DNA from 4 places in the Desulfoluna sp. HI9BLuna genome. Region 4 is predicted to be linked to each of the others. Evidence: riboswitches for the same ligand, from Rfam matches in the RefSeq annotation. Region 4 holds a riboswitch; each other region holds the start of a gene.
What was found. A riboswitch is a leader RNA that binds a small molecule or an ion and turns the genes downstream of it on or off. The one in region 4 is predicted to bind cobalamin.
Positions count from the first base shown of each region.

Region 1: linked by a shared signal. The riboswitch ahead of ACOYW0_RS19960 (helix-turn-helix domain-containing protein) and the one ahead of ACOYW0_RS24695 (DUF2162 family putative transporter) in region 4 are both predicted to bind cobalamin.
Region 2: linked by a shared signal. The riboswitch ahead of ACOYW0_RS18275 (hypothetical protein) and the one ahead of ACOYW0_RS24695 (DUF2162 family putative transporter) in region 4 are both predicted to bind cobalamin.
Region 3: linked by a shared signal. The riboswitch ahead of thiC (phosphomethylpyrimidine synthase ThiC) and the one ahead of ACOYW0_RS24695 (DUF2162 family putative transporter) in region 4 are both predicted to bind cobalamin.

Region 1 covers NZ_CP186555.1:4,895,584-4,901,144, forward strand. Annotated here, with positions in the region: gene ACOYW0_RS19935 (hypothetical protein) at 1-355, shown strand, start outside; gene ACOYW0_RS19940 (hypothetical protein) at 420-947, shown strand; gene ACOYW0_RS19945 (4Fe-4S binding protein) at 1,032-1,712, opposite strand; gene ACOYW0_RS19950 (HoxN/HupN/NixA family nickel/cobalt transporter) at 1,734-2,582, opposite strand; gene ACOYW0_RS19955 (DUF1007 family protein) at 2,588-3,187, opposite strand; cobalamin riboswitch at 3,641-3,837, shown strand; gene ACOYW0_RS19960 (helix-turn-helix domain-containing protein) at 3,985-4,827, shown strand; gene ACOYW0_RS19965 (pilus assembly protein TadG-related protein) at 4,991-5,561, opposite strand, start outside.
Region 2 covers NZ_CP186555.1:4,478,167-4,483,727, forward strand. Annotated here, with positions in the region: gene ACOYW0_RS18265 (LytS/YhcK type 5TM receptor domain-containing protein) at 1-412, shown strand, start outside; gene ACOYW0_RS18270 (carbon starvation CstA family protein) at 616-2,046, shown strand; cobalamin riboswitch at 2,181-2,388, shown strand; cobalamin riboswitch at 2,625-2,873, shown strand; gene ACOYW0_RS18275 (hypothetical protein) at 3,068-3,319, shown strand; gene ACOYW0_RS18280 (sirohydrochlorin cobaltochelatase) at 3,376-4,350, shown strand; gene ACOYW0_RS18285 (FecCD family ABC transporter permease) at 4,611-5,561, shown strand, end outside.
Region 3 covers NZ_CP186555.1:4,229,188-4,234,748, forward strand. Annotated here, with positions in the region: gene ACOYW0_RS17130 (DUF1254 domain-containing protein) at 1-1,278, shown strand, start outside; gene sstT (serine/threonine transporter SstT) at 1,395-2,648, opposite strand; cobalamin riboswitch at 3,176-3,401, shown strand; gene thiC (phosphomethylpyrimidine synthase ThiC) at 3,695-5,017, shown strand; gene cobT (nicotinate-nucleotide--dimethylbenzimidazole phosphoribosyltransferase) at 5,279-5,561, shown strand, end outside.
Region 4 covers NZ_CP186555.1:6,078,665-6,084,225, reverse strand. Annotated here, with positions in the region: gene ACOYW0_RS24705 (FecCD family ABC transporter permease) at 1-179, opposite strand, end outside; gene ACOYW0_RS24700 (ABC transporter substrate-binding protein) at 176-1,090, opposite strand; cobalamin riboswitch at 1,226-1,434, shown strand; gene ACOYW0_RS24695 (DUF2162 family putative transporter) at 1,641-2,372, shown strand; gene ACOYW0_RS24690 (MotA/TolQ/ExbB proton channel family protein) at 2,394-3,038, shown strand; gene ACOYW0_RS24685 (DUF2149 domain-containing protein) at 3,035-3,406, shown strand; gene ACOYW0_RS24680 (helical backbone metal receptor) at 3,542-5,548, shown strand.

The DNA.
Region 1 (5,561 bases), 1.2 Mb from region 4:
CTACGAAAACCCCGTGGACACCCTCACAAAGCCCAAAGCCGATGTGACCAATCCCAACGACAACATCGGGGGGCACTGGTACCTGCCCGCCCAGTTCATGACCAATATTTCCGTGAGCGTGTGGTTCAACGGCATCCCCCCCAACTCCGACACCAAGTGGCAGCTGAAGATCAACGAGGTCACCGACGACGACACCCTGAGCCTCTACACAACGGCCCTGCCCATTATGATGCATGACGAGCCCCACCCCAAGGTCCTGGAGTGGCTGGCCCACAACGAGCTTCACGCCACGTCCCGGGACATTCCCATCGGCAAGGAGGTGGAGTGCGGCAACATCAACTTTGACCTGATTTAACGACAGGCACGGCCATGGGCATGCCATGACTCTTTCGACCCTATAACACGCAAAGGAGAAGGCCATGAATACCATAGACGCAACCATCAGGTTCAAGGGGATCGATGTGGTCGCCGGGGCCACGGGAAGTTTCTTCAGTCTGGCCGGTAAGCAGACGGCAAGCTACGCAGCCGTGACATCGGTTGCCCCGGATGAGAACGGGGATGTGGCCATTGATATCGCAGCGCAGGTCAGCGACGCCCCGGATTTTCAGGCCCACTACGCCTACAGCCAGCTCTCGGCTCCGGAAAACCTGGTTTTCAAGGTTGTGTTCAGCGGGGAGTACCCCATGGACGGGGAGTTCCAGATCGCGAGCAGCAATTTCGACGGATTCAACGTCAACCGGGGGCCCGTGGAGAACAAGGAACTCAACGCCAGCACCACGGCGACCTTTGACACGGATCTGGATTTTTGTATCTGGCTCGGGGACCTGCCCATCTCGGGCACGGCAAGCGTCTCCCTTAAGTTCTACAAAATCGTGAGCGACCCCAGCGGCATTGACAAGCAGGTCAAGATCGCCGAGAGCGTCCTGACGTTGAACAACAAGACATGATGCCCTCCCTCGGGGCCGGTTGTTTACGGCCCTGTGCATAAAAAACACCTCTTCGGGCATGGGCCCGGGGAGGTGTTTTTTTGTTTAGTCCGTCCGGGGGGATAAAAAGGACATGGGCCGTGTTGACTCGACCAGGGAGATGGCCCCGACCGGGCAGGTGGTGACGCAGAGGCCGCAGCCTGTGCAGGCGTGGGGATGAAATACCACCTGATCGTTCTCAAAAATTCGGGCTCCGAACACACATCGGTCCACACACTCCCCGCAGTGAACGCAATCGTCCATCTGCGTGACAGCGGCATAATCTGAGTGGGCGATGAGTTCCTTTCGCCCGGAGTCGCGAATGATCTGCAGCTCATGGCAGCAACACGGGCAGCAGCTGCACAGGGCATACAGCGCATGGTCCGGCCTGTACAGGGCCAGGTGAACGAGGCCGCATCGGTTGGCGTGTTTCAGGATTTCCTTGGCTTCAGAAAACTCAACACGGCGGGCTTCCCCTTTTTCAATGCATGCCTCGGCCATTTCATCGAAGAGCAGGCAGACCTCAAGAGGGTTGTTACACCGTTTGTATCGGACCCTGCATTCGCACGCCTGAACCGCTACGACTCTTGCCGTGCGCACGATCTCCGTCACCTGCTCTGTGGGGAGCACCCACTGTTTTTCCTGAACCGATTCGGAGACGGGAATCACCCGTGATGAATGGGAGATCCTGCGTGTCTTGAGCCATTTGTCATAGGTTGCGAGGCGTTTCGAGAGATAAGAGTCCATGGGCTCTGCTCCCCATCAGGGTTAAAGCCCGGTGAGCATCAAGGCCCCCAGGGCTGTAAGCGCCGTGCCGGAGACGGCGGTGAGGATTCCCGGAAGGCGTCTGGGCCGTGCCGAGGTGGTCTTCAGTCCGGCGTTTTTTCCTGCCACCACAAGGATGACGGCGGCGGAGATGGTGGCGGCCATGCCCAGGGTGATACCAAAGGCCATGAGGATGCCCAGGTGGGTGAGGTGAAGGCCCATGGCAAGGAGCATGACCGTGACGACACCTGGGCAGGGGACCATGCCGAAGGCAACAGCGGCCAGAAGGCCCCCGGTTTTCGGGGCACTTTCCTGATGGGGCTTGGGCCGTGCTGCTTCGTAGATACCGGAGAGCAGGAGAAAGAGCCCCAGGAGGATGACAAGGGTAAAGCTCACCTGGCTGGTGAGGCGGGTGGCGTCTTTGAGGCCGGTGGTCATGCGGATTTCAAGGAACCATTTGATGCACAGCACGGTGAGGATCCCGGAGAGGCCGTGGCTCAAGGCGACGATGTTGCCGAAGAGGACTCCGTCTTTGGCCTTGCGGTTTCCGTGGAGCATGTAGGCGGTTGCCACGGCCTTTCCGTGGCCGGGACCGGCTGCGTGGATGGCTCCGTAGAGGATGGCAAGTCCCAAAAGCGGTGCCAGGGCAAAGAGGTCGGGGGCGGCGGCAAAGGATTTCAGGGTGGCGGCCATCTCGTTTCTCATCTGGAACTGGATGAGGATGAGCTTGTGCATGAGGCGTGCCCCAAGGCCCGGCGCAGTATCCGGGGGGCCGAAGGCGTGGGCGGCAAGGGGGCTTAAAAGAACCCATGTGAAGAGGGCAGGGGCTGCAGAGCGGATGCGTGGGGTCATGGGTGTTACTCCTTACCGGAGATGGAAACAACGGCTTCAATAGGGTGAAGCATGCCGAAGTAGTATGATTCTTCGGTGTTCTCCCTCAAGGTGAACCCCATGCCCTGGGGCACATCCCCGGAGAAGGAGAGGGGGGCGTCTTCTGAGAGAAAGAGGGCCGAGTAGTTGGTGGGGTCGTACTGGCTGAGCCGCAAAGGCTCTCCCTTTTCAGGCTGCGGGGAAATGGGGATTGAAAAGCGATACACCACGATGCCGTCCTGGGCCTCGCAGTTGAAAGAGGCAATGGTGACGGCGTGATTTTTGGTTCCGCTGTGGGTGATGAAGGTGAAGTAGTGTTGCTCGGAGAGGTAATCAAAGGCCTCGGATTTAAGCGTGTTCAGCTCTTTGGGGGAGAAGGTCCCGTCGCCGTTGGTGTCGTAGTCTTCCAGGATCATGGCTGAAAAGCCGTCGTCAAATGCCCAGTCTACATCCAGGCGAACCGGTTGCTTTGCCTCGAAGCAAAGGGTCATCCGGCTGGTGATAAAAACATGGGGGTGAGCCCCCGGAAAGGACAACGGGGCAAGGGTAAAGATAAGGGCCAGGGCAAATACTAAGGGAATGCGCATGAAGACGGTTCCTGCGTGTTAAAGGTTACTTCGAATCGTTTCGGTTCTATATAAAGTGGGTGGAACAGGGAGCGCAAGGGAAAAAGGGCGGTGGGCCGAGTTCGTCGATCCCGGGTTTTTCGCCGGAGATTTTCGCCGCCAGCATTGGTGGTTAACGGATGTTGCCGTGAGCCGCCCCCTGGGGACGGCTGCCTTCGTTGGAAAACAGAGGGTGATACTTGCCGGTAACGTGCATATTGTCCTGTGTTTGTCGAAATTTATCTTTGGTCCGTGTGCTGCTTTTCTCCTTGACAAATCAACGGCGGGGTCATTATAACTTCATTTACTCAGGTGATGAAATAGATTGCCTGGTACGATACACGCCCTGCGGATGAGATGTTTCCCGCATGCATCAGGGGTGGGCTCCCGATGTCATATCTTAACGCTGCATAAATATAGATTGATACAACCTAAAAATTTGTTTGACGTTCAGGTTCCCCGGTCTCGTGATGTCCCGAGACCCGGGCTAAGAGGGAATCCCGTGAAAATCGGGAACGGTCCCGCCGCTGTAACTCCTGCAAACCTTTCAACGCGTTGTGCCACTGGGTCAAACCGGGAAGGCCGTTGAAAGGGGGGGAAGTCAGAAGACCTGCCTGGATGTATCGGCACGGAAAGGAACGATCCATGATCGTTCCGAAGGCCTCGAGGAAGGTCTTGTGCAGAGTGTGAGTCTGTGGTGAGGATGAAAACGGTTCCCCATATCGATGCATGCATCGGTATGGGGTTTTTTTATGGGCTTTTTTGAAGCAGGTAGCACGATGAATGAACGAGAGTTGTTGAAACGGCACCTGCCCTTCGGCAGGCTTTCTCCTGAGGCCCTTGATCGCGTGGTCTCGGCGTTTCAGTCCTATCGGTTCGCCGAGAAGGAGAAACTGGTTGTGCAGGATGAAGTGGCGACCTGGGTTGGCTTTGTGGTGTCCGGGAGCATTGAGCTTCGCATCAAGCGTTTTACCGGAGGGGATCTCTCCTTTGGGTCCCTTCGGCGTGGGGGTTTTTTCGGGCTGATGTCCTTTGAACCCAAGGGGATGTCCATTGCCAGCGCCGTGGGTGCCATTCCCGGGGTTGTGCTCATGGCCAGGCGCGAAGCCTTTCATCAGATGCTGGAGACGTTTCCGGCATTGAAAACCTATTTTTACAAGATGTCCCTGGACAGGGTCTGGACCGCCTACCAGAGCCTTTACCAGGGAAAAGCCGCCGAAGGCCCCGGTCCGTCCATGCCGGGGTGCGCCGCCCTGGAGGTCCAAAAATCCATCGATTTCATCGACCGAAACTTTATGAATCCCATCACCCTGGAGGAGGCCGCCAAGGCCAACGGCATGAGCAAGTTTCATTTTTCGCGGATTTTTAAGGACAAGACAGGCATGTCCTTTAAAGAGTACCTCAACATGCGGCGAATCCATGTGGCGAAAAAACTGTTCATGGCGGACAACCTCAACGTGTCGGAGGCCTGCTACCAGGTGGGCTTCAACGATCAATCCTATTTTTGCAGGGTGTTCCGCAAGCTCGAAGGCTATACCCCGTCGGAGTTCAAGAAGATATGCACCGGGCAGTTTCCTGCCAGGAAACGGGGGGAATCCCATGCCAAGGTGGTGTCGGGGTGAATGCCGGGAAGGGACTGACTTGAATGATAAGGGCAAGTAAGAGGTCTCGGTTGGCCCGGAGGCTCCAGGTGTGCTTATGTCGATGGCATATGGAAGGCTGCTATGTCTTGACCATGGTGCATAAATGCACCCTACGGGCCGTGGGTTTTACCATTGGCTGGGATTAATGGATCTTATCGTTGGATAGCTCAAGGCGGCCGTGCATGAGAAGGGCCGCACTGCAGGGGGGGCCGAAGGTGCCGTTTAGTATGTATGTTTTTGCTGACTGTGGCAGGAAAGTTGATGTGAAGTAAATGGACCCCTCGGCAAGGATATTGATGTAATTTGAAAGTTGAGGGTTCGGGTCAAATGGGTTGTCGTGGCCCACTATCCTTGCATAAAAGTTTTTTTCGGTTCGGAAAATGACCCCTTTCAAGGTGTTGGGGGGAAGTTGGCCTGTGTCGGCTTCCGGGGCAAATCTGCCCATATCTTTTTTGCAAAAGATATAGACAGTGTTATGTTTTTTCCCACCCAAGTAAATTTCCGACAATTCACCGCTGTGAAAATCGATGTTTATTTCAGATGCAATGGTGAAATTGTATGCACTGTAGTATAGCTCACTGCAAATTCTATTAAAAAATAAGGTCGCATTGTCAGCGGCGTTTGCGTTGCTGAAATAGTATATTCGTCCATGGTGATCTCCGGGGTGAAGGCCGAATACATATTGTGGTGTAAAGCCTGGGTCATCTTTTCCT
Region 2 (5,561 bases), 1.6 Mb from region 4:
GCAGGCCCGCTTCGGCGACCGCGTCTCCTATCGGCTTGATGTGGGGGAGGGGTGCGACAACTGGCCCATCCCCGCCCTGGTGATCCAGCCCGTGGTGGAAAATGCCGTCAAGCACGGGATCACCCCCAAGGAAAAGGGGGGCACGGTGGCTGTTTCCATTGACTGTGATGCAACGCTTCTCACGGTGCGGGTGACCGACGACGGCGTGGGAATGTCCGAGGAGACAGTGGGCCGTCTGTATAATCCCGAGGAGCTGGCCGCGGCCGGTGAGGGCATCGGGGTGCGGAACACCATCCACAGGCTCCGGCGGATCTACGGCCCCTCCTGCCGCATGGTCATCGAGAGCACCCAGGGCCAGGGCACGGAGGTCTCCTTTTCCATCCCCCGGAACCACCCTCCAGCCCGTCCCTGACCTCCCTTTTTGAAAGCTCTCTGGCCGCCCCTTTGGGCGGCCATGTTGTTTCGGCACCCTCCTGATGCATTCCATCCTCGAAAAACGACATGGGCCGTTTCGAGCGTGGCGTATCCCCTTTTTAATCCGCTACAACAGCAGGTGTGAAAGAGGAACCGCCCCACGGGCGATCAATGCGTTTTGTCATGGAGGTCATTTAGATTATGCTTACTTTTTTTGCGTGCGTCGCTGCACTGATTCTCGGGTACTTTACCTACGGTACCTTTGTTGAAAAAACCTTCGGGCCGGACAGTTCCCGAAGGACCCCCGCCTACGAGCTTGAGGACGGGGTGGACTACATGCCCCTTCCCAAGTGGAAGGTGTTGTTTATTCAGGTCCTGGACATTGCCGGGATCGGCCCCATTTTCGGCCCCATCCTGGGGGCCCTCTACGGCCCGGTGGCCCTGGTCTGGATCGTCATCGGGTGTATCTTTGCCGGGGCGGTTCACGACTACTTCTCCGGCATGCTCTCCATGCGGAACCGCGGGGGCAGCATCCCCGAGGTGGTGGGTGACTTCCTCGGTATGCCCGCCCGACAGGCCATGCGGGTCTTTTCCGTTGTGCTCCTCATGCTGGTGGGCGTGATTTTCGTTCTGGCCCCGGCCAAGCTCCTCACCGGGCTCACCGGCGTGAACACCCAGATTTTTATCTTTGCCATCTTTGGCTACTATTTCCTTGCCACCATTCTTCCCATCGACAAGGTCATCGGAAAGATCTATCCCCTGCTGGGCGCCCTGCTGCTCATCACCACTGTCGCCACCGTGGTGGCCCTGATGTTCGGTGGCTATGAGATCCTGCCCAACCTGGATGTGACCACCAGCGCCCATCCTGCGAACAAGCCCATCTGGCCCCTGCTGTTTATTACCCTTTCCTGCGGTGCCATCAGCGGGTTCCACTCCACCCAGTCTCCCTTGATGGCCCGGTGCGTCAAAAACGAAAAGGACGGCCGCGCTGTCTTCTACGGCGCCATGATCCTGGAAGGGATCATCGCCCTGATCTGGGCCACCGTGGGGCTCTCTTTCTACAAGTCTCCGGAAGCCCTGAACGCCGTGATTGCCGCAGGGACTCCTTCAGCCGTTGTCTCTGAAGTCTCCAACGTTCTTCTGGGTCCCGTGGGCGGCTTTCTGGCGGTCATTGGGGTTATCGTTCTGCCCATCACCAGCGGGGACACCGCTTTCCGAAGCACCCGCCTGATCCTGGCCGAGTCCTTTAAGGTGAGCCAGTCCCAGACCGCCAAGCGGCTCATGATCGCCGTGCCCCTGTTTGCCCTGGGCTTTGTCATCTCTACCCAGAACTTCGGGATCATCTGGCGCTACTTCGGGTTCTCCAACCAGGCCCTGGCCACTCTGGTACTCTGGTCCGCCGCAGTCTTCCTTGCCAAGGAGATGAAGAATTACTGGATCGCCTGCCTGCCGGCGACCTTTATGACCTCTGTGGTGGTCACCTTCATCCTTCAGGCCAAAATCGGCTTCGGGCTCTCCATCGGAACCTCCACCGTCATCGGTGTGGGTACCGCCGTGGTACTGCTCTGCCTCTTCGTCTTCAAGTTTTCCGGTGTGCGGGCAGCGAAACGTGCCGACGGACTTGCTGAATAAGCACTGCCCGTGAAGGAATTTTCCGCCATGTTCCCTGTCCGGTGCCATCGTTCGGATTTTTAAAGGGATGGCCGTCGGGCAGGGAATGGGGCATGGGCCTTAGATTGGCTTGACAACCGGAAAAGTGTGGCTTAGGATCACATCCTATGCTTGGTGCAGCTAATGCTTAATAGGGAACTCCGTGAGAATCGGAGACGGGCCCGCCGCTGTAACCGGGGACGTCCTTCGCAACAACGCCACTTTCTTGATGCGTCCGAAGTGATCGGGTCGAACAATGAGGGGAAGGCGCGAAGGCTCGGATGATCCGGAAGTCAGAAGACCTGCCATGCGCTATATGATGTCCCGTTGTCTGATGTTATCGTCATATCTTCACCGTGGTGAGAGGGGCGGCCTGAAACAGGAAAAGCCGCCGGAACACGGGGATTGAATCATATAGAAGTGGCGCACTGCCGTGGTAAAGGGTGCGCCCGACTTTGAGGATTGAATACGGAATCCCCATGCTTGCATACGATTGCAGGCATGGGGATTTTTTTGTTTGGAAGACCCGAAAATTTGTCCCCGTCACGGCGGTCGATTTTCGGGTGAGTACGTGACCGGGTCCCCGCAAGGGGTCTTGCATACACGCAGGAAGGGAATCCCGTGAAAATCGGGAACGGTCCCGCCGCTGTAACCGGGAACCGTACGGCACGGGTGAGGGGAATCTCTCTCATCCATAAGCCACTGCCCGCTGCTGGCTCTCCTTTTCAGGCCGGCGGCAACCAGGGCGGGAAGGTGCGCCGTTCGGAACGCCCGGGAGTCAGAAGACCTGCCCGGCATAAGACGTGATGTTTTGGGTGCGGCATGCCGCATCACAAAACACCCCTGCGGAGAACAGGGGAACCGCGTGATGAAAAGGGCGAAGCAAACAGGGAACAGCCCTTTTTCGGAGATGGTCGGACCGGAGGGGCTGTGCAAGGAGTCAGCCGGGCTCCGGTCCTTTGTAAATGATCAGTTTATAAAGGAGCCGATGATGAAAAAAGGCATGATTCTTTGTGTGCAGGGGCAGCTACCCGAAGGCGTTGCCCCGGATGACCTGCTTAAGGGCGGCCATCTGTCCTTTGACGTGGACAAGGTGGCCGTGGTCTCTCCCCTGGACGGAGAAGGAGACATCCATTGGGCATGGTGGCGCATGATATCCAAGGGGTTTACCTCGATTCAGTGCCGTATGGCCGGGTATGAAAAGGGGCGTATTGCTTTAAAAGGAGGCAGCGTTCCCATCTGGTCCATCGGTTGAATGCCTGGGTATCATATTTAATAAATACACCTGTTACGTACGGAGATTTAAAAACGATGAAAAAGACGACCCTTCTGCTTTTGATTGTATCACTGCTGTCCTTTCTGGGTGTAAATCCCGCCACGGCAGCCACCAAAAAAGAGGCGGTGGACGCCGTGGTTATTGCAAGCTTCGGCACCAGCTACCCCGAAGCCCTTCAGGCCATTCTCACCATCGACAAAGAGATGAGAAAAGAGTTCCCCAAGGCAGAGATCAAGCACGCCTTTACCTCCAACATCATCCGGGGCATCTGGCACGACCGCGCCAATGACGCCGCCTGGAAAAAAGCCAACCCCGGCGTTCCTGCGTGGCTGTATGACGTCAAAGGCCCCCTGGCAACCTTCGGCGCCCTGCAGGAAGAGGGCAAAAAGCGCGTGGTGGTACAGACCACCCACGTCTACGCCGGGGAAGAGTACCTTGATCTCAAGGCCTATGTGGACGCCATTGCAGGCATCGATACCCTCCGCGCCAAGTGGAAGCCCTTCTCCTATCTGACCCTGGGCCGTCCCGCCCTTGGCAAAGCCGGGTTGCACCCCGAGTACCGAAATGACATTGAAACCGCCGCCAAGACCATGGCCGCGGATGTGAAAAAGGCCAAAAAGATGGGCGCTGTGCTGGTCTACATGGGCCACGGAAACGAGGTGTTTCCCACCAGCGCGTACATTGAATTCCAGAAGACCATGAATGCCATGTACCCTGAGGTCACCACCCTGGTGGGGACCGTGGAGGGCTACCCCGGCCTCGATGACGTCACCACCGCCCTGAAGCACATCAAGGCCAAGAAGGTCTTCATGAAGCCCTTTATGGTGGTTGCCGGTGACCATGCCAGAAATGACATGGCCGGAGAAGAAGACGACGCCTGGAAGACCATCATGGAGAAGATGGGCATCAAGGTGACTTGCGAGCTCAAAGGCCTGGGCGAGAACCCCGAGTGGGCCAAGCTCTACGCAAAGCATGCCGTGGACGCGGTAACGGTTCACACCGGCAAGTAGTTTTCTATGGTTTGGTGGCCTCCGGCGGCCCTGCCGGAGGCTAAACTTTTAATCCGCCTTCGCCCAAGGGCTACGGTGCGACATGAAAGTTTAACAAACAGGTTTCAAAAACCCTTTTTGGGTGAGTTTTGCTTTAAAGGCGGATGTGATTTGACCCGAGGAACGAGGGACAAAACGCATCCGCAACCAGCTTTCAAGGTGGCACACCTTGCCGCCGGAGGTTTTCGCTTTTAAACCCGAACGTTGATGGAAGGCCCCCCATGACCATCGCCACGGAGTCCATGAGGAAAACAAAACCCTCCCTTGCCCTGATGAAAGGCTCGGCAGGGTTGGTGTGCTTGTGCGCGCTCCTTTTCTGCGCGGTGCTGCTTTCGGCCCGCATGGGGTTTGTGGCGTTTTCTTTTAAGGACGTCCTTGGGGCCCTCTGGAACGGGATCACCGGCACGGACGGGGCCACGGCAGCGGCTGAAACAGCCCGGGTCATGGTCTGGGAGGTGAGGCTTCCCCGCATCCTGACGGCGGCAGCCGCAGGGGCCGGGCTGGCCGTGGCCGGGGCCGTCTATCAGAATATTCTCCTGAATCCCCTGGCCGACCCTTATACCCTGGGCGTCTCCTCCGGTGCCGCCTTTGGCGCGGCCGTGGCCCTTCTCTTCGGCATGGGCAAGACTCTCTTGTCCGTTCCCCTCTTTGCCTTTGGCGGCGCCATCCTCACCCTGTTTATCGTCATCGCCATGGCCTCACCGTCGGGGCGGCTGCTTCGGTGTGGCATCGACTCTTCCAACCTCATCTTATCGGGCATCATGGTGTCGGCCATCCTCTCGGCGGGTTTGAGCTTCATGAAATACCTGGCCGACGAGCAGGTGTCCGTCATCATCTTCTGGCTCATGGGCAGCTTTGCCGCGGCCACCTGGCGTGATGCCGCTGTTCTCTCGGGCGTTTCCGGGGCCGGGTTTCTCCTCTTTCTCTTTTACGCCCGGGATCTGAACCTTCTGGCCCTGGGCGAAAAAAGCGCCCGAAGCCTGGGGGTGGATACCTCCAAGACGGTCCTTATTCTTCTGGTGGCCGCGTCCCTTGTGGCGGCGGTCTGCGTGGCGGTCTCCGGTATTATCGGCTTTGTGGGGCTTCTGGTGCCCCATATGGTGCGGTTTGTCACCGGGCCGGATGCCCGGAAGCTTCTTCCCGCAACCCTTATCATCGGGGCGGTGCTCCTG
Region 3 (5,561 bases), 1.8 Mb from region 4:
ATTCCCATTGCCTCGATGTATGCCATGGAAAAAGGGCTTCTGGCATTCGGACCGGCAAACAGCACAGCCCTTCTCTTCGAAGATCTCATGGACTCCAAAGCGCTCTGGCTGACCCCGAACACCGTGTCGGTATATATGGCGGCCTGGATGGAGCTTGGCGAGGAGCCCATGGTCATTGAGACTCCGCCCAATGTGCTGGGGTTCATCAACGATGCCTGGTTTCACTATGTCGTGGATTTCGGCAACGCGGGCCCGGATAAGGGTGAGGGTGGGAAATTGCTCATCGTACCGCCCGGTTACAGGAAGGACGTGCCGAACGGGTACCATGTGGTAAGGTCAGACACATACGGGCATTGGGTGATCTGGCGGGGATTTCAGGTGGATGGCTCGCCCAAACCGGCTGTGGATGCAACCAGAAAGGCGTTTCGGATCTACCCCCTGTCAAAAAAGGGCAACCCTCCGGAGATGGCATTCGTGAATGTATCCGGTACCTACCACAACACCATCCACAGCATGGATTTTCATTTCTGGGAGGAGATCGACGCGCAGATCCAGGCCGAACCCGTGCAAGGGCTTGACCCTGAAATCCGTGGGCTCCTTGCCTCCATCGGCATTGAAAAGGGTAAAGAGTTCGCACCGGACGAGCGCATGAAGAACATTCTCACCGATGCCGCCAAGGTCGGTTCGGTGACGGCACGGGCCCTGACGGCCGTGCCCCGGGATCAACGCCATTACCTTTATCCGGGAGAGCGTGTCTGGACAAACCCCTTTATCAAGGGGCGCTACGATTTTCTTTTGGATGGTGCCCGGTTGCTGGATTCCCGGGTGTACATGCATTTTTATGCCACGGGGATCACCCCTGCCATGGCAAAAAAGAACGTGGGCAAGGGCTCGCAGTACGCCATTGCCTATCTCGACAAGGATGGCAACGCCCTTGACGGAAGCAAGACCTACAAGATCAACCTTCCCAAAGACGTACCGGCCAAGAATTTCTGGTCCTTTACCCTCTATGACAACCAGACCCGCGCCATGCTGCAGACCGACCAGCGTTTTCCCGGCATCGACAATCTTCGGAAAGGCCTGAAGCCGCGCAAGGACGGATCATACGATATCTACTTCAGCCCGAAGCCACCCAAAGGCCAGGAGAATAATTGGATCCAGACCGTGCCGGGCAAGGGGTGGAACACGATTTTGCGTCTCTACGGCCCCCTGGAGTCGTTTTACGACAAAACCTGGAAGCCCGGAGATCCTGAACTGGTTGAGTCGTCGAGCCTGTAACGGTCCCCTGGTGCCCCGCTGAGTCGGGTCCGATCAAAAATGAGTCGTCAATAAAAAGGGCCCCATGGGAACGATTCCCATGGGGCCCTTTGTGTTGTCTCTTTAAGCGCGGAAGCTTATGCGGCTGCAACCGTTTCGGTTTCGGTTTCAGTTGCGGCGGTGCTTCGGGCGTTAAGATCCGCTGCAGCAGTAAACAGCACGTCGGTGGAGCTGTTCAGCGCGGTTTCGGCGGAGTCTTGGATGACGCCGATGATGAAACCGGCGGCCACGACCTGCATGGAGATCTCATTGGGAACACCGAAGAGGCTGCAGGCAAGGGGGATCAGGAGGAGCGAGCCACCGGCCACACCGGAGGCCCCGCAGGCGGAGACGGAGGCGATGATGCTCAGCAGAAGCGCCGTTGCCATGTCGACCTGAATGTTCAGGGTGTGGACGGCAGCCAGGGTCATCACGGTGATGGTGATGGCGGCGCCGGCCATGTTGACGGTGGCACCCAGCGGAATGGAGACGGAGTAGGTGTCTTCGTTGAGGTCGAGGCGCTTGCACAGGTCCATGTTCACGGGGATGTTGGCCGCGGAGCTGCGGGTGAAGAAGGCGGTGACGCCGCTCTCACGCAGGCAGGTGAACACGAGAGGGTAGGGGTTGCGCCGGGTCATGAAGAAGACGATGGCCGGGTTGACGATGAGTGCGATGATGAGCATGGCACCCAAAAGAACCTGAAGCAGGTGGGTGTAGCCGGAAAGGGCTTCAAAGCCGGTGGTGGCGATGGTCTGTGAGACCAGGCCAAAGATGCCCAGGGGGGCAAACCGGATAACCAGCTTGACGATGCTGGAGACGCCGTTGGAGACGTCGTGCAGGAAAGTCTTGGTTGCTTCACCCGTATGCTGGAAGGCGATGCCCAGGGCAATGGCCCAGGCAAGGATGCCGATGAAGTTCCCCGTAGCCAGGGCGTTGATGGGGTTGTCCACGATTTTGAAGAGAAGGGTGTTGAGAACCTCCCCGATACCGTTGGGCGGTGTGGCTGCTGTGTCTGTGGCCACCAGGGTCATGTTGGTGGGGAAGAGAAAACTCAAGGTGACGGCTACGAGTGCCGCCATAAAGGTTCCCACCAGGTAGAGGCCGATGATGGAGCGCATGTTGGTGTGGGTGCCGCGCTTCTGGTTGGCAATGGAAGAGGCGACGATGACAAAAACGAGGATGGGTGCAACGGCTTTAAGCGCTTTGACGAACAAGCTGCCGAACAGGCCTGCGGAGTTTGCCGTATCCGGTGATACCTGAGCAAGGATGACACCTGCAATGATCCCGATCACAATCTGCAGTACCAGGCTTCCCGAAGCGATTTTTTTAAAAATCCCTGTCACTTGATTCATGAATTTCCCCCAAAGTTGGTTAAATATTCCTTAATTCCACTATCACCATTTCATAGGGGAAATATCGCTTATATGTCAATATTTTATTTCCATATAGGCTTATTCGTAACGAGGGCGTTATGTTTTTACGCATTCATGAATCTGAGGCCGAAATGTAGGTAGGAGGAGCTTCAACATTGTAAAATAAAGGCCAAATGGAGTTGTGAAGGAACATGGGGCGGCGAGATTGGAATCCCTTTTGGGGGAGTCGTAAAATTTGGGATGCCTATTGGTATGCCCTGAAACAGCCGGTACATTTAAGGTGCTCGAATAAAGTGAAAGAATGCGTAAAAACAGTCTTGCCAACTATCTGAAATCTTAGATAATGTTTCTTAAACGTTCTCTTTGGACGAATGCTTTTTTAAGGCCCTGATGGGCAAAGCGCATCCTCACGCCGCCTTCAAGGTGCTTTTCGCTACCCTTGTCGTCGGAGTTTTTTCCCCTTGACGCCCTTTGCCGGTTTCGTGTAGAGGATGGACAGTACCCGGTAACAGGGTACACATTCAATTTGTCATACGGTGTCATGCAAACGGAACTACGGTGAAAATCCGTGACGGTCCCGCCGCTGTAACCGGGTGGCCCGGCGCAGGTTGGTTTCTCCTCATCATGTGAAGAGATGCCAGCGGTCACTGCCTCTCCTGAAGGGGGGCGGGAAGGCGCGTCGGGAGCTCTTACCCCGGAAGTCAGAAGACGTGCATGAGACTCACGTGACCGAGTTCGATGGCAAAGGGCTCTGAGGTATATCTATGTACCTCAGAGCCCTTTTTTTATTGCCTGAAATCGGTGCGTTTCACCGGCACGGGTTGGTGCTGGTGGGAATGATCATGAAATTCCGGCGCTGTCTGTTTGTACTCCTTGCTTTCTTTCGACAGACGGATTTCATGGCGGCATCGGGTGATCTCCCGGGTGGAGCCGGGGCGCCGTCGGAGTCGGTGGCCGAACGAATCATGGTGGCGGTACTTTATATTTATGAGCCCGCCGATATGCTTGTAAGGAGAAGAGATACAATGGCTGTAGACAAGACCCAGATTGAATTGGCCCGGGAGGGCGTGGTTTCCCCCCAGATGCAGCAGGTTGCCGAAAAAGAGGGGCATGCCCCCGAGGTCATCCGTGACCTGGTGGCCAAAGGGGAGATCGTTATCCCCAACAACCCCAAGCACAAAGGCCCTGCCGTGGGCATCGGTACCGGCCTCCGTACCAAGGTAAACGCCTCCATCGGGACCAGCTCCGATATCTGCGACATCAAGAGCGAGATCGAAAAAGCCCTGGCCGCAGAGGAAGAGGGCGCCGATACCCTCATGGAACTCTCCGCCGGGGGGGACCTGGACCTTGTCCGCCGCGAGGTGCTGGCAGCCACCAACCTTCCCCTGGGCAACGTGCCCCTTTATCAGGCCTTCAAGGAGACCGGGCGCAAGTATCAGGATCCCTCCAAGCTCGACCCCGAATACCTTTTCGATCTCATTGAGCAGCAGCTCGACGACGGCCTCTCCTTCATGGCCATCCACTGCGGCATCAACCAGTACACCATTGAGCGCCTCCGCGCCCAGGGATTCCGGTATGGCGGTCTTGCCTCCAAGGGCGGCACCTTCATGGTGGCCTGGATGGACGCCACCAAGCGTGAAAACCCCCTTTACGAGCAGTTCGACCGCGTCTGTGCCCTCATGAAAAAATACGACGCCGTGCTTTCCCTTGGCAACGGAATCCGTGCAGGTGCCATCCACGACAGCCACGACCGCGCCCAGATGGCCGAGATGATCATCAACTGCGAGCTGGCCGAGCTAGGTCGCGAGATGGGCTGCCAGATGATGGTGGAAGGCCCCGGCCATGTGCCCCTGGATGAGATCGAGGGCAACATCATGCTTGAAAAGCGTATGAGCGGCAACGCCCCCTACTACGTCCTCGGCCCCATCCCCTGCGACACCGGCGCCGGGTACGATCACATCACTGCGGCCATTGGCGCGGCCAGCTCCGCCCGTTTCGGCGCAGACCTTATCTGCTACATCACCCCCGCCGAGCACCTGGCCCTGCCCACGGTTCAGGATGTGCGTGAGGGCGTGCGCGCCACCCGCCTTGCCACCCGCATCGGAGATATCGCCAAGTACCCCAACCGCCGCGAAACCGAGAAGCTGGCTGCCATGGCCCGTCGCGAGATGCGCTGGGACGATCTGGAAAAACACCTCCTTTTCCCGGAGGTGGCCAAGTCCATCCGTGCAGAGCGCACCCCCGAGCAGGAAGACACCTGCACCATGTGCGGTGACTTCTGCGCCATGAAAAAAGGGATGGAGGTTTTCCAGCCCGACATCAAAGGCGACAAGATCTACAAGGGGTAACCCAGGTTCGCGAATGCTCCAACCCTCGTACCTCGGGTTGTCGCATTCGCTGACGGGCTGTGCCCGTGATCAACGGTACGGGTTATTGACGTGTAGCCATTCAGCTTACAATGCCTCCGGTGGTCCTGCCGGAGGCAAGTTGAATCGTTACAAAGACGATTTGTTACGAACGACCATTTTGGTCCCCATGGTGCCATGTCTCCAACCACTGGCATCATGGGGGCGCATGTTTTGACTGGATTGATTGAGGAGGGGTTCTGAATGACATTGCTCGAAAAGACCATCGGTTCCATTGTGGGGATCGATCGCGGGATTGAGACGCTTGCCCTTGCCCGCCTGGCCGACCAGGCGCGGCCCCAGGGGAGTCTTGGGGTGCTGGAACCCCTGTCCGCCCGCCTTGCAGCCATTGCCGGTAAAATCGATGTGAAGCTCGAAAAGAAGGTGGTGGTGACCTGTGCCGGAGACCACGGCGTGGTGGAGGAGGGTGTGAGCCTGTTTCCCCAGGAGGTCACCGAGCAGATGGTCCACAACTTCGTGATCAAGG
Region 4 (5,561 bases):
TGGAGGCTGTCTGCCTGGGAATCACCCGTTATGAGCTGTGCCACAGGCGTAAGGTCGATACCCGAAGGCCCAGTGGCCAGGCCCAGGAGAACCGCAGCCCCAAGAACCATGGAGAGCAGGGCGGTGATGAGGAGGATTCGTTTCAGCAGGCGCCCCCGTACCCTGGATGTGTCGTTCACCGGGCCGCCTCCTCAAAAAGGGTGGGATGGATCAGGGCCGCCAGCATGGCAAGGCCCTCCACCACACGCGGGGTGGGGCGATCCAGGATGTCCGAATTCACGACATGGATGTTGTTGGTTTGAACGGCGGGAAGGGACGGCCAGCTTGCCCACTCCTGTCTCATGGTGTCGAAGTCGTCGTTTCTGGCCATGGAGGTGATGATGATCATCTCCGGTGCCAGGGCCAGGACCTGTTCCTTGGAAAACCGGGGGTAGGGCGTTTTGCTGGTGACGACGTTTTCTCCCCCTGCCCGGCGGATCATTTCGTTTAAAAAGGTGTTTTTGCCCACGGAGACGATGGGGGAGATCCCGATCTGGAAAAAGAGGCGGGGTTTATGGGATGCCCCGGCAATGGTCCGGTCAATGGCCTCCAGCTGCGCGCCCATGGCATCGGTGATGGTTCTGGCCTCACTCGTTGCATTAAGGAGGTTGCCTATCTCATTGATAGAACGAATAATCGTGTCGATACCGTCGGGGTTGACCGTGTACACGGGGATGCCGAAGGCCTTGATACGCTGGATCACTTTATCCGGGTTGCCGTCCTTCACCGCCAGGCAGAGGTCGGGCTTCAGGGAGACAATGGTCTCCAGCTCCGGTCGGATATAGCTGCCGACCCGGGGAAGTTTTTGTGCTGCCGCAGGGTAGTCGCTGTATCGGGTGACCCCGGCAAGGAGATCTCCCTTGCCCAGGGAAAAAACGATCTCGGTGATGCTGGGGGCAAGGGACACCACTCTTTTGGGGGCGTCCGGCAGATCAACAATACAGCCTGTGGTGTCGGTGACGCTTTTGGCCTGCACACGGGCAGCGAAGAGGCCGCACCAGGCCACGCCCAAAGCGAGAAGGAAAAGGGTGCGTAAGGCTCGATTTTTCATGATGTTATCCATGACCTCCCACGAAACCGGGTCCGCGCATATCTTTGGATATGCTTGAATCCAAAGGGTTCGAGCCTGATTGCCGGATTCTCCCCACAGGGAAAATTATCCTTGACATAGGACATTTCTATGGAATAGTAAACGAGAAATTCAGGTGCTTTTCCCTTTGCATGGCTCAAGGGGAGAAGAGAATAGGGAATCCCGTGAAATTCGGGAACGGACCCGCCGCTGTAAGTGGGGACTGTTTTGGCCACCATGCCACTGGGAGTTGTTAAACACTCGGGAAGGCGCGCCGGACGGGACGATCCACGAGTCAGAAGACCTGCCTGGATGGAGATGTCTCGATGCCCGTGGTAAAGGCTGAGATATGCCGCGATGCATGCACAGATCGTGTGTCACGCTTTTTTTGTGGGAAAATACGGATCCCCGCACCTTAAACCTACAGGTGCGGGGATTTTTTTGTTTTCACGCCCGCACCCTCCATCCCGGCTTTACGCAACCCGACGGAGACCACTCCGTTGCCGTATGATTTGGAAGGAGTACACGTACCATGGAATGGAAAAGCCTGATTGCCGGATTGGTCTTTACCATGGGAATGTACGCCGCCAAATGCGGCATCGGCCTGGCCTGCGGGTGGTCGCAAAGAAAGAGCCGCCGCCTTGCCTTCATCGCAGTGGCGGCTTTGGCCTATACCCTCCTGTTCGCCGGGTGTTACCTGCTCCTTACCCGTGTCAATCTGTTAAACAAGCTCCTTATCGTAGAACACCTGGTGAAGTGGGCCATGGCCGTTCACGCGGCCATGGCCTCGCTTCTCCTCGTGTGGGGCTCCGCCTTGCTGAAAAAACCTGCCGAGGGATCAGGGCCCGTGCGGGGATGGCTGCTCTTTGCCCTGCCGTGCCCGGTGTGCATGGGGGTTATTCTGCTGACCATCGCCTTTGTTATCGGGCTTTTCCCGGAGAATGCTTTTGGCATGACCGCCATGGCCTGGGGGATTTTCGTCCTCGTTGCATCGGTTGGTTTTCTGACCACCCGATGCCTGGGGGCCCGGTTCGGTACCCCTCACCACGTCATGGGAACGATGATGGTCCTTGCGGCGCTCTGGTTTCTCCTGACAATTCTGGTGGTTCCCCATGTCTCCGAGTTGCCGGATGTTTTTGCCATGGCATCCGGCGCAGCCGATTCGGCCCGCGGCGAGGGGAACGCACCTATTGCTGCGGCCATTGTTGCATGTTGCCTCTTTGGGGGCGGCATCTTTCTGGATCGTTTTGTCCATACCCATTGACGTTTTTTTAAGGATTCGTACGTGCAAACGGCAGCTCTCATCAAAAGTTATATCTATGTGGTCTCATCATCCCTTCTCTACCCGGTCCTGATCCTTCTGGCCTTTCTCACCTTCTGGGCCGTGGTGTGTGCCGGGGCCCTCTTTTCCGAATGGGTACGAAGGCATCGTATGGCGGTGGAAAACGACGGCCCGGATGTGTTCTTCCGGCCCGACCATGACCTGCATACCACGCCCCGGGTCAGCCGTTATGTGGCCCGGCTCAAAGGCCTCCTGGAAAAAAACGGCGGCGCCTCGACCCTTGAGGTGGAGGGACTCCTTCAGGACACCACGCGCCGGCTTTTTTCCTCTCTTGACGTGTATCGCCTGGTGGTTCGCGTGGGCCCGGGCCTGGGCCTCATCGGCACACTGATCCCCATGGGAACGGGGCTGGCCGCCCTGGGACAGGGGGACCTGTCCATGCTCTCTTCGGAGCTGGTCATTGCCTTTACCACCACGGTGGTGGGCCTTGCCGTGGGACTCCTGGCTTATCTGTTCCTCGTCATCAAGACCCGCTGGGCCGATGAGGACCTCCTGAACATGGAGGTGGCCACCGAAGCCCTGGCCGGAACCCCGCAAGGCTCATCGGGCAACGGGACAACAGGGGCACCTGCCGGGGAGGCGGCATGAGGTACCTGAAAAAACGACGCTACGCCGTGGGGGGCGGAAATCAGGGGAGGCCCATGGCCTCGGACCCCATGGACGGGGTGGCCAACCTGTTTGACATCGGCCTGGTCTTTATTGTGGGGCTCATCGTGACCCTGTTTTCCACCTATCGTCTCCACGACCTCTTCAACGAAGAGAGCGAGATGACCATCGTCAAAAAAAACAAAAACGGGGAGATGGAGATCATTACCAAATCCAAGCGAAAAATCGAAGCGCTGAAGGTCTCCAAAACCATGGGAGAAGGGGAGGGGCATCGCATGGGCGTGGCCTATCGTCTGGAAGACGGTTCCATGGTGTACGTTCCCGATGGAAACGAGGCTGCACCGGACTAACCCGGATATTTCTCGAATCGAGTACCCCCATATTCAAGGCCTGTTTGTCAATTTTTCCAAACGTGTTGCCCCGGCAGGGCCGCTGGAGACAAGCGGAGTCATTATCGTTTACGCCACGCAATCAGGAACCCGACCATGACATGGATCCGCCGGGGGATGGCAGCGGCCGTCCTTACTCTTTTTCTCTTTGTTTTTCTACCCGTTGCCCGGGCTGTCACCATCACCGATTCCACGGGCCGTACCGTCACCTTTGACCAGCCGCCCACACGGGTGGTGTCCCTGGTGCCGTCCCTCACCGAGGCCCTTTTTGTCATGGGAGCCGAGGATCGGGTGGTGGGGGTGACCCTCCACGACACCTGGCCCGCTGAGGCCAACACCAAAACCGTGGTGGGCGGATTCTTCAGGCCCTCGGTGGACAAGGTGCTTACACTCAACCCCGACCTGGTGTTTGTCTCCGGCATCCAGAAGGAGATGATTGAGGCCCTTGAAGGCACCGTACTCGTTGTGCAGCTTGACCCGGGCTCCGTGGACGAGGCCTTCGGGCAGATGCGGCTCATGGGACGCATCATGGGCTGCGAGGCAGGAGCGGAGAAAATCATCACGGACAACCGGCAGATCCTTGCCGATATCCGGAAAAAAGTGGCGGCGATTCCGGCTGACAAACGCAAACGGGTGATGCGCCTCATGGGCCGCACCAGCATCATGACCCCCGGGGCCGACTCCTTTCAGCAGGAACTCATCAAGCTGGCCGGGGGCATCCCCCACGGGATCAAACGGGACGGCGCCGTGATTTCCATGACGGACAAAGAGTTGATCGACTTCAAACCGGACGTCATCTATGGATGCGGGGGAGACAAAGAGGCCGCAGAGCTTCTTTACGCCAACCCGGCCTTTGAATCGATTCCCGCCGTCAAAAACAAGCGCATCGACTATTATCCCTGCGAGCTCACCTGCAGGGCCTCCACCCATGTGGGCTATTTTGTCTCCTGGCTTTCGTCAAACCTCTATTCCGCAGAATTTTCCATTCGGAAAAACCAGATCCACCCCGATGCGATAATCGATCGTACGCCGGTTCCCCTGGACCTGGCGTATGTAAAGAAAGCCAGCTTAAACCACGCCACCCTCTACGATTTTCCCTCCAGGAGCCTGGAGGTGACCTTCACATCCCCCAAGACCATTCTCTCCACCCTGGACGGCTGGCGGGAGAACATCACCACCGTGGGCAACAACTACATGCCGCCCCAGTGCTGGCGCCTGGCCCACGAAGGGGGCTTTGAGGGTATGAAGCAGGACATTGTTGCCATGCTGGGGATCAAGGGGGAGACCACGAGCTTTCTCTTCACCGGTGCCGACATGGACAACTTCAGCAAAAAAACCGCCTCTTTCCGGGACATGAGCGTCACGGTGCTGGCAACGGCCGGGGTCTGCTCCAACGCCATGCGCATGGGCAAGGACACGGGCAGCTATTACGAGCCCGGTACCATCAACATACTCATCCTGCCCAACATGCACCTATCAAAGCGTGCCATGAGCCGCGCCATCATCTCGGCCACCGAAGGCAAAACCGCCGCCCTCCAGGACCTGGACGTGCGAAGCAGCTACACCCCTCTGGTGAATCCTGCCACGGGAACGGGCACGGACAACATCCTCATCGCCGAAGGGGAGGGCGTTTCCGTGGACAACGCCGGGGGCCACACCAAGATGGGCGAGCTCATCGCCACGGCAGTCTATGAAGCCGTTACCGAGGCGATCTTCAAGCAAAACGGCCTCACGGCGAATCGCAGCGTGTTCAGGCGTCTCAAGGATCGGCAGCTTACCGTCTCCGATCTTGTGGGAGACAGCTCCTGCCCCTGCAACGCATCTTCCGGCGGTACGGGCATCCCCGCCTACGCCAAGCTGGAAACCCTGCTGCTGGAACCGAAGTACGCCGCCTTTCTGGAGACCGCCATGGCCCTCTCCGATGCCTGGGAGCGCGGCCTGGTCACCGATCTTTCCGCCTACAAAGGCTGGTGCAACCAGATGGCCACGGAAATCGCAGGGGGACAGGTTCCCGATGAGAGCTTCACCGGAGAGACTGACCTGCCCAAGCCCCTTGGCCTTGCCGTGGATGCCCTGCTTAAGGGGATTGAATACAAAAAATAAGAGAACTGGTTAA